DNA from 2 places in the Paenibacillus nuruki genome. Region 1 is predicted to be linked to the other one. Evidence: a T-box and tRNA genes for the amino acid it is inferred to sense, from the RefSeq annotation. Region 1 holds a T-box; the other holds one or more tRNA genes.

Region 1 (3,388 bases):
TTACATCAGTATACAGGTACACTGTTATTTGTATCCCATGATCGAGAATTTGTAGATCGGATGGCAACGTCTGTCTGTGAATTAACTTCTACAGGAATGACCAAATATAAAGGTGGATACCGTGATTACCGTGAACACAAACAGCGTGAGTTACGAGCGCAGGAATCACTATACAAAAAGCAAGAACAACAGCGCAAAGCATTACAAGAATCGATTCGCAATTATCAACAGTGGTTTGAACAGGCTCATCATGCAGCAGGGAAGCAAAGTGAAGTAAAAATGGCTAAAAGCTATTATAGAGACAAAGCGAATAAAAATATTTCACGTTATCACGCCAAAGAAAAAGCACTGGAACGGTTAGATACCGAAAGTGTGCAAAAACCGCGTGCTACGGACAAAATGAATTTTGAACTAGAAGCTAGTGAGTTTAAAGGGCATACGTTGATTCGGTTGGATGATGTAAGCTTTGGTTATTCAAACCATTCAGATCAAGAAGATCAGCATAGTGATTATAGCAAACACGCTTTAATTCAACATCTGGATATGAATGTACAACGTGGCGATCGGATAGCGATTACAGGGCCGAACGGCTCGGGCAAAACAACATTGATCAAGCTACTCCTCGGACAATTACAACCTTCTAGCGGTGAGCTGTGGCATCATCCAGCATTAAATATAGGTTATTTTTCTCAGGAACTGGAAGGGTTACCTTTAGAAATGACATTACTGGATAGTCTATTGGTATTACCAGCGATGACACGAACAGAAGCACAGACGATTCTGGGTTGCTTTTTATTCCGTGGAGAAGATGTGTACAAGCAGATTGGTCATTTAAGTATGGGAGAACAGTGCAGAGTGGCATTAATCCGTTTATATTTTGGTGGTGCTAATGTATTAATTCTAGACGAGCCGACCAACTATCTCGATATCGCTGCCCAAGAAGTGATCGAGTCTGCGTTAGAACAGTATACAGGAACGATTATTATGGTTTCTCATGACCGGATGTTAGTTCGGCGATTAGCGATTCGTCTGTTGAAGCTGGAACGTGATCGTCCATATCAATGGTTTGAAGGCACTGTAGAAGAGTATGAAGCTGCTCAGGCACATCAGCAACAAGAAGTGCAAGCAGGTGGGGTAGAAGCGAATCAACAGCGTATGATGCTTGAATTGCGTCTATCTCAGTTATTATCTGGACTTGCCGATCAGAAAAAGACGAATCCTTCTATATCTCGATCAAGCGATCATTTGCCTAATGCTACACAATCGATTGAGAATCTCAACTTGGAACAGAACGGTAATGATCCAGTCTGGCAAGAAATTCAATCGTTGCGCAAAGAGTTAGCGTCCTATTCGTCTCAGTCTTAAATAAATAGAAAGTTCTTTTTGCATAACAATCGTTGACGGGAAGGCTGGTTATTTGTAAAATAGTGAGTATCTATTTTCACTATGACATCTGCAACGAAAGAGAAGAGTAAACAGTACTGTCGTACAGGGAGAAAATGCCATTAGATTGAGAGCATTTTTACAGAAGCAGACTGTTGAAGTTCACTCTGGAGCAGCGTTCTGAAATATAAGTGAGCTGTATGATTAAGCTGATCTATAGATTAGGAATAGCCGGTGTAACGATCCGTTATCGTCGTTTCGAGCGAGAAGCTTATAATCTACATGTGATTGATTTAGAGGAGACTCTATATTGAGATACAGATTATAAATTTCTAACAAGGGTGGTACCACGGTCTTTTCGTCCCTTAAGGGGAGAGAAGGCCTTTTTTTGTTGTTTTAATAAGGTTTACACACTGCGTGATAGGAAGAAAGGGGCTTAACAACGATGAGCGAAATCGTCCAAATGCAAGAACATTTGCTTGCTTTGAAATCCGAAGCACTGGAAGTATTAGAAAAAGTAGCCACACCGAAAGAACTAGCAGATCTACGTGTTAAATACTCTGGTAAAAAAGGAGCTTTAACCGAAGTTTTACGTGGTATGGGTAAGCTTAGTGCTGAAGAACGTCCTGTTGTGGGTCAAGTTGCTAATGAAGTGCGTGAAGCGATCGAAGAAGTGATCAATCGCAAACAAGAAGAATTTGTACGTGCAGAGACGAACGAACGTCTTGCTGCTGAAAAAATCGATGTAACATTGCCTGGTCGTGGATTGCCACAAGGCGGTATCCATCCGATCAACAAAGTAATCGAACAAATGGAAGATATTTTCCTGGGCATGGGATACAGCGTAGCTGAAGGTCCTCAAGCAGAAAGTGATTATTATAACTTTGAAGCATTGAATTTGCCGAAAAATCACCCTGCTCGTGATATGCAAGATTCTTTCTATCTGACCGATGAATTGTTGATGCGTACCCATACTTCTCCTGTGCAGATTCGTGCGATGGAAGCGGCTAAAGGAAAAGCACCTTTGAAAGTGATTTGCCCGGGTGCTGTATATCGTCGTGATGATGACGATGCGACTCACTCTTTCCAATTTTTCCAAATCGAAGGATTGGTGATTGATAAAGGGATTCGTATGAGTGATCTTAAAGGAACATTACTTCAATTTGCTCGTGAAATGTTCGGAGAGTCTACTGAAATTCGTTTGCGTCCTAGCTTTTTCCCTTTCACAGAGCCTAGCGTAGAAGTTGATGTTACCTTTGTGAAAAAGAATGGTGAACGCATCTGGATCGAAGTGTTAGGTTGCGGTATGGTTCATCCTAAAGTGTTAGAAATGGGCGGTTTTGACCCTGAAGTATATAGTGGATTTGCATTTGGTATCGGCGTAGAACGGATAGCTATTCTAAAATACGGCATTGACGATATTCGTCATTTCTACAGTAACGATATGCGTTTCCTCAAACAATTCTCACGTATCTAATATAAAGGAGTGAATAGCAGTGAAAGTATCTACACAATGGCTGTCTCAATATGTTTCTTTGGATCAAGTCACTCCAGAAGAACTAGCAGAGCGCATTACACGTTCTGGAATCGAAATCGATAGCGTTGAATACCGTAATCAAGGGATTACAAACGTTGTTGTTGGTTATGTGAAAAGTAAAGAAAAGCATCCAGATGCAGACAAATTAAACGTCTGTGTAATTGATGCCGGACAAGGTGAAGACTTACAGATCGTATGTGGTGCTAAAAATATCGATGCTGGACAAAAAGTTCCAGTCGCTCTTGTAGGTGCTAAATTACCGGGCGGTATGGATATCAAAAAAGCCAAGTTGCGTGGCGTATTATCTCAAGGGATGATCTGTTCTGCCAAAGAACTAGGTATTAACGATAAATTACTTCCTAAAGATCAACAAGAAGGTATTTTGGTTCTACCTGAACATACAGAAATCGGTACACCGATTGTAGAATTACTTGGCTTGGACGATGCTGTACTTGATTTCGATCTAAC
Region 2 (3,388 bases), 2.4 Mb from region 1:
ACACGTTTAAAAACGTTCATGAATAATTGCTCCCTCCCTTGCTTGATCACAAGTGATCTTTTTTGATATCTACGTATATCTTACTTTCATTCTATCGAAAAAGTATGAATAACAGATGAAATCGAAGATCAACGATATCCTATTATTTTGTAGTGTAATAGATGACTATACTTGTAATGAACCACACTACTTTATAATAACGTCTTACTATATTTATATCGTAACATTCCAACTGCTTTATTAGAATGTTACCCATTCACAACCTCTACACCAACAAGATTCGATGATTTAAATAAAGAATGTATCTATATTTAGAACATTCGATCTTGTCGTTGCTGATGATGACGATTCTTCAACATCGAATAACCCCACCATACCAACGCGATTCCAACTACAGGGCCAATAATCCAAGATAACTTAGCAAATAGAATACAAGCACCTATAACCGATAATGTAATCCCCAAAAATCGACGTCCACTTTGTAATGCATAATAACCAAGTACAAGTAATGCGATTGGGATTAATAGTCCAATGAGATAACCGAGCAGACTATGTAACACCGGTACAAATTTGCCGAAAACCATTAATACACCAATGATAATCAATGCAAAAGCAGCTATACTTTTACGATTCATGCGCAAATGCTCCACCTCCTTTACTTAGATATTTGTATTCAGCATTTTTAATATTCATATTCTTAGATGTTAATACGTGACGAGATGTTCAATACCTCAAGACTGCAAAGCATCTAACGTGTTACTTTCATATCTGGCTGTAGCAAATGTTGTGTTTGCCTTATATACACATTGTAAAGTAGAAATCGATTCTGCAAAATGGACTACAGGTGGTTTTTTATCCTAGACCTTAGACGGGGACTACTTGTGCATTATCGAATTAACCTACAAATAAATCAATGTAATAGGAATTAAGCACATACTTCATACTAATTGTGAGGATCTATTTTAAAAGACAATAAAAAAAGCACCAGATCAAATGATCTAGTGCTTTTCTTTGTGTATGCCGGTGAAGGGACTCGAACCCCCACGGTTTCCCTCACGATTTTGAGTCGCGCGCGTCTGCCAATTCCGCCACACCGGCTAATTAAAAATGATACTATTTTGTTGTTGCTTCCATTTAGAACATAAGAGCTAAAATGGCGCGCCCTAAGAGATTCGAACTCCTGGCCTTTTGATTCGTAGTCAAACGCTCTATCCAGCTGAGCTAAGGGCGCAAGAATTTTAAAAAATAACTGGAGGCGCCACCCAGATTCGAACTGGGGATAGAGCTTTTGCAGAGCTGTGCCTTACCACTTGGCTATGGCGCCATATTATATTATAAAAGATGGAGCGGACGATGGGAATCGAACCCACGACCCTCGCCTTGGCAAGGCGATGCTCTACCGCTGAGCCACGTCCGCTTACACTTGATTGAAGTAGAAGTAAATAATGGCTGGGGATATAGGATTTGAACCTATGCATGACGGAGTCAAAGTCCGTTGCCTTACCGCTTGGCTAATCCCCAATAAAAAGGGCGACCGATGGGACTTGAACCCACGAATGCCGGAGTCACAGTCCGGTGCGTTAACCCCTTCGCCACGATCGCCATGCTATAAAATGAATCATTAATGTTATATTGGCAGGGGCAGCAGGAATTGAACCCACACTAACGGTTTTGGAGACCGTTGTTCTACCTTTAAACTATGCCCCTTCAAAACTGGTGGAGGCTGATGGATTCGAACCACCGAACTCGGAGAGAACAGATTTACAGTCTGCTGCGTTTGGCCACTTCGCTAAGCCTCCACATTAAATAAAAAAAAGATGGTGCCGGCGAGAGGATTTGAACCCCCGACCTACTGATTACAAGTCAGTTGCTCTACCAACTGAGCTACACCGGCAAGTGTTATACATTAATCTAAATGGTGGCTCGGGACGGAATCGAACCGCCGACACGAGGATTTTCAGTCCTCTGCTCTACCGACTGAGCTACCGAGCCGTAGTCTAATGTATTGCTGTGTGTCGACTCTTCTACTCAATCATGATGAGAACCATCTATTAATGTAGTGAGTTGATACTAGTTATTAAGCAATTAATGGCGGAACCGACGGGATTTGAACCCGCGATCTCCTGCGTGACAGGCAGGCATGTTAACCCCTACACCACGGTTCCAGATTAATTGCGGGGACAGGATTTGAACCTGTGACCTTCGGGTTATGAGCCCGACGAGCTACCGGACTGCTCCACCCCGCGTCATTGTTCTTACTATAAAATTCTATGGTGGAGGTTGACGGGATCGAACCGCCGACCCTCTGCTTGTAAGGCAGATGCTCTCCCAGCTGAGCTAAACCTCCATTGTGACACAAAACATATTATATCATTTTCTGATTACTTTTGTCAAGTCTTTTTTATAAGCAATGTTACTAAACTTAACAATATAATGATAGAAAAGATATGACCCGTAGGGGACTCGAACCCCTGTTACCTCCGTGAAAGGGAGGTGTCTTAACCACTTGACCAACGGGCCGTACATTGTGGCGGAGAGAGAGGGATTCGAACCCTCGAGACGCTTGTGACGCCTACACGATTTCCAATCGTGCTCCTTCGGCCAGCTCGGACACCTCTCCATATGGCTCCCCGAACAGGACTCGAACCTGTGACAACTCGATTAACAGTCGAGTGCTCTACCAACTGAGCTATCAGGGAATAGTCACCGTCTCCTCGGATTGCTCCTTGAAACGGTCAATCTGTACTGCTCTGCTTGGCAACGTCCTACTCTCCCAGGACCCTGCGGTCCAAGTACCATCGGCGCTGGAGGGCTTAACGGTCGTGTTCGGGATGGGTACGTGTGGAACCCCTCCGCCATCATTACCAAACAGTCAGGCTGTGTTGCTCCCTGAAAACTGAATCCGAAAACTGAAACACCGCGTTTGTAGATTTGGATAAGCCCTCGACCGATTAGTATTGGTCAGCTCCATGCCTTACGGCACTTCCACCCCCAACCTATCAACCTCGTCGTCTACAAGGGGTCTTACATACTGGGAAATCTCATCTTGAGGGGGGCTTCACGCTTAGATGCTTTCAGCGCTTATCCCTTCCGCACGTAGCTACCCAGCGATGCTCCTGGCGGAACAACTGGTACACCAGCGGTGCGTCCATCCCGGTCCTCTCGTACTAAGGACAGCTCCTCTCAAATTTCCTACGCCCACGACAGATAGGGACCGAACTGTCTCACGACGTTCTGAACCCAGCTCGCGTACCGCTTTAATGGGCGAACAGCCCAACCCTTGGGACCTACTTCAGCCCCAGGATGCGATGAGCCGACATCGAGGTGCCAAACCTCCCCGTCGATGTGGACTCTTGGGGGAGATAAGCCTGTTATCCCCAGGGTAGCT

What was found. The T-box of region 1 lies ahead of pheS (phenylalanine--tRNA ligase subunit alpha). A T-box ahead of a tRNA ligase gene usually reads a tRNA of that ligase, here a tRNA-Phe.
Region 2: it encodes a tRNA-Phe, which carries the amino acid that the T-box ahead of pheS (phenylalanine--tRNA ligase subunit alpha) is inferred to sense. The anticodon was not compared.

What each region holds. Positions count from the first base shown of each region.
Region 1 covers NZ_OY725677.1:2,818,894-2,822,281, reverse strand. The annotation lists gene abc-f (ribosomal protection-like ABC-F family protein) at 1-1,365, shown strand, start outside; T-box leader at 1,450-1,752, shown strand; gene pheS (phenylalanine--tRNA ligase subunit alpha) at 1,847-2,860, shown strand; gene pheT (phenylalanine--tRNA ligase subunit beta) at 2,880-3,388, shown strand, end outside.
Region 2 covers NZ_OY725677.1:151,347-154,734, reverse strand. The annotation lists gene RCP16_RS00835 (PspA/IM30 family protein) at 1-20, opposite strand, end outside; gene RCP16_RS00830 (hypothetical protein) at 312-635, opposite strand; tRNA gene RCP16_RS00825 (tRNA-Leu) at 1,019-1,098, opposite strand; tRNA gene RCP16_RS00820 (tRNA-Arg) at 1,155-1,231, opposite strand; tRNA gene RCP16_RS00815 (tRNA-Cys) at 1,251-1,324, opposite strand; tRNA gene RCP16_RS00810 (tRNA-Gly) at 1,343-1,417, opposite strand; tRNA gene RCP16_RS00805 (tRNA-Gln) at 1,447-1,521, opposite strand; tRNA gene RCP16_RS00800 (tRNA-His) at 1,530-1,602, opposite strand; tRNA gene RCP16_RS00795 (tRNA-Trp) at 1,634-1,707, opposite strand; tRNA gene RCP16_RS00790 (tRNA-Tyr) at 1,715-1,799, opposite strand; tRNA gene RCP16_RS00785 (tRNA-Thr) at 1,819-1,894, opposite strand; tRNA gene RCP16_RS00780 (tRNA-Phe) at 1,917-1,992, opposite strand; tRNA gene RCP16_RS00775 (tRNA-Asp) at 2,090-2,165, opposite strand; tRNA gene RCP16_RS00770 (tRNA-Met) at 2,173-2,246, opposite strand; tRNA gene RCP16_RS00765 (tRNA-Val) at 2,272-2,347, opposite strand; tRNA gene RCP16_RS00760 (tRNA-Glu) at 2,449-2,520, opposite strand; tRNA gene RCP16_RS00755 (tRNA-Ser) at 2,529-2,620, opposite strand; tRNA gene RCP16_RS00750 (tRNA-Asn) at 2,624-2,699, opposite strand; rRNA gene rrf (5S ribosomal RNA) at 2,753-2,869, opposite strand; rRNA gene RCP16_RS00740 (23S ribosomal RNA) at 2,932-3,388, opposite strand, start outside.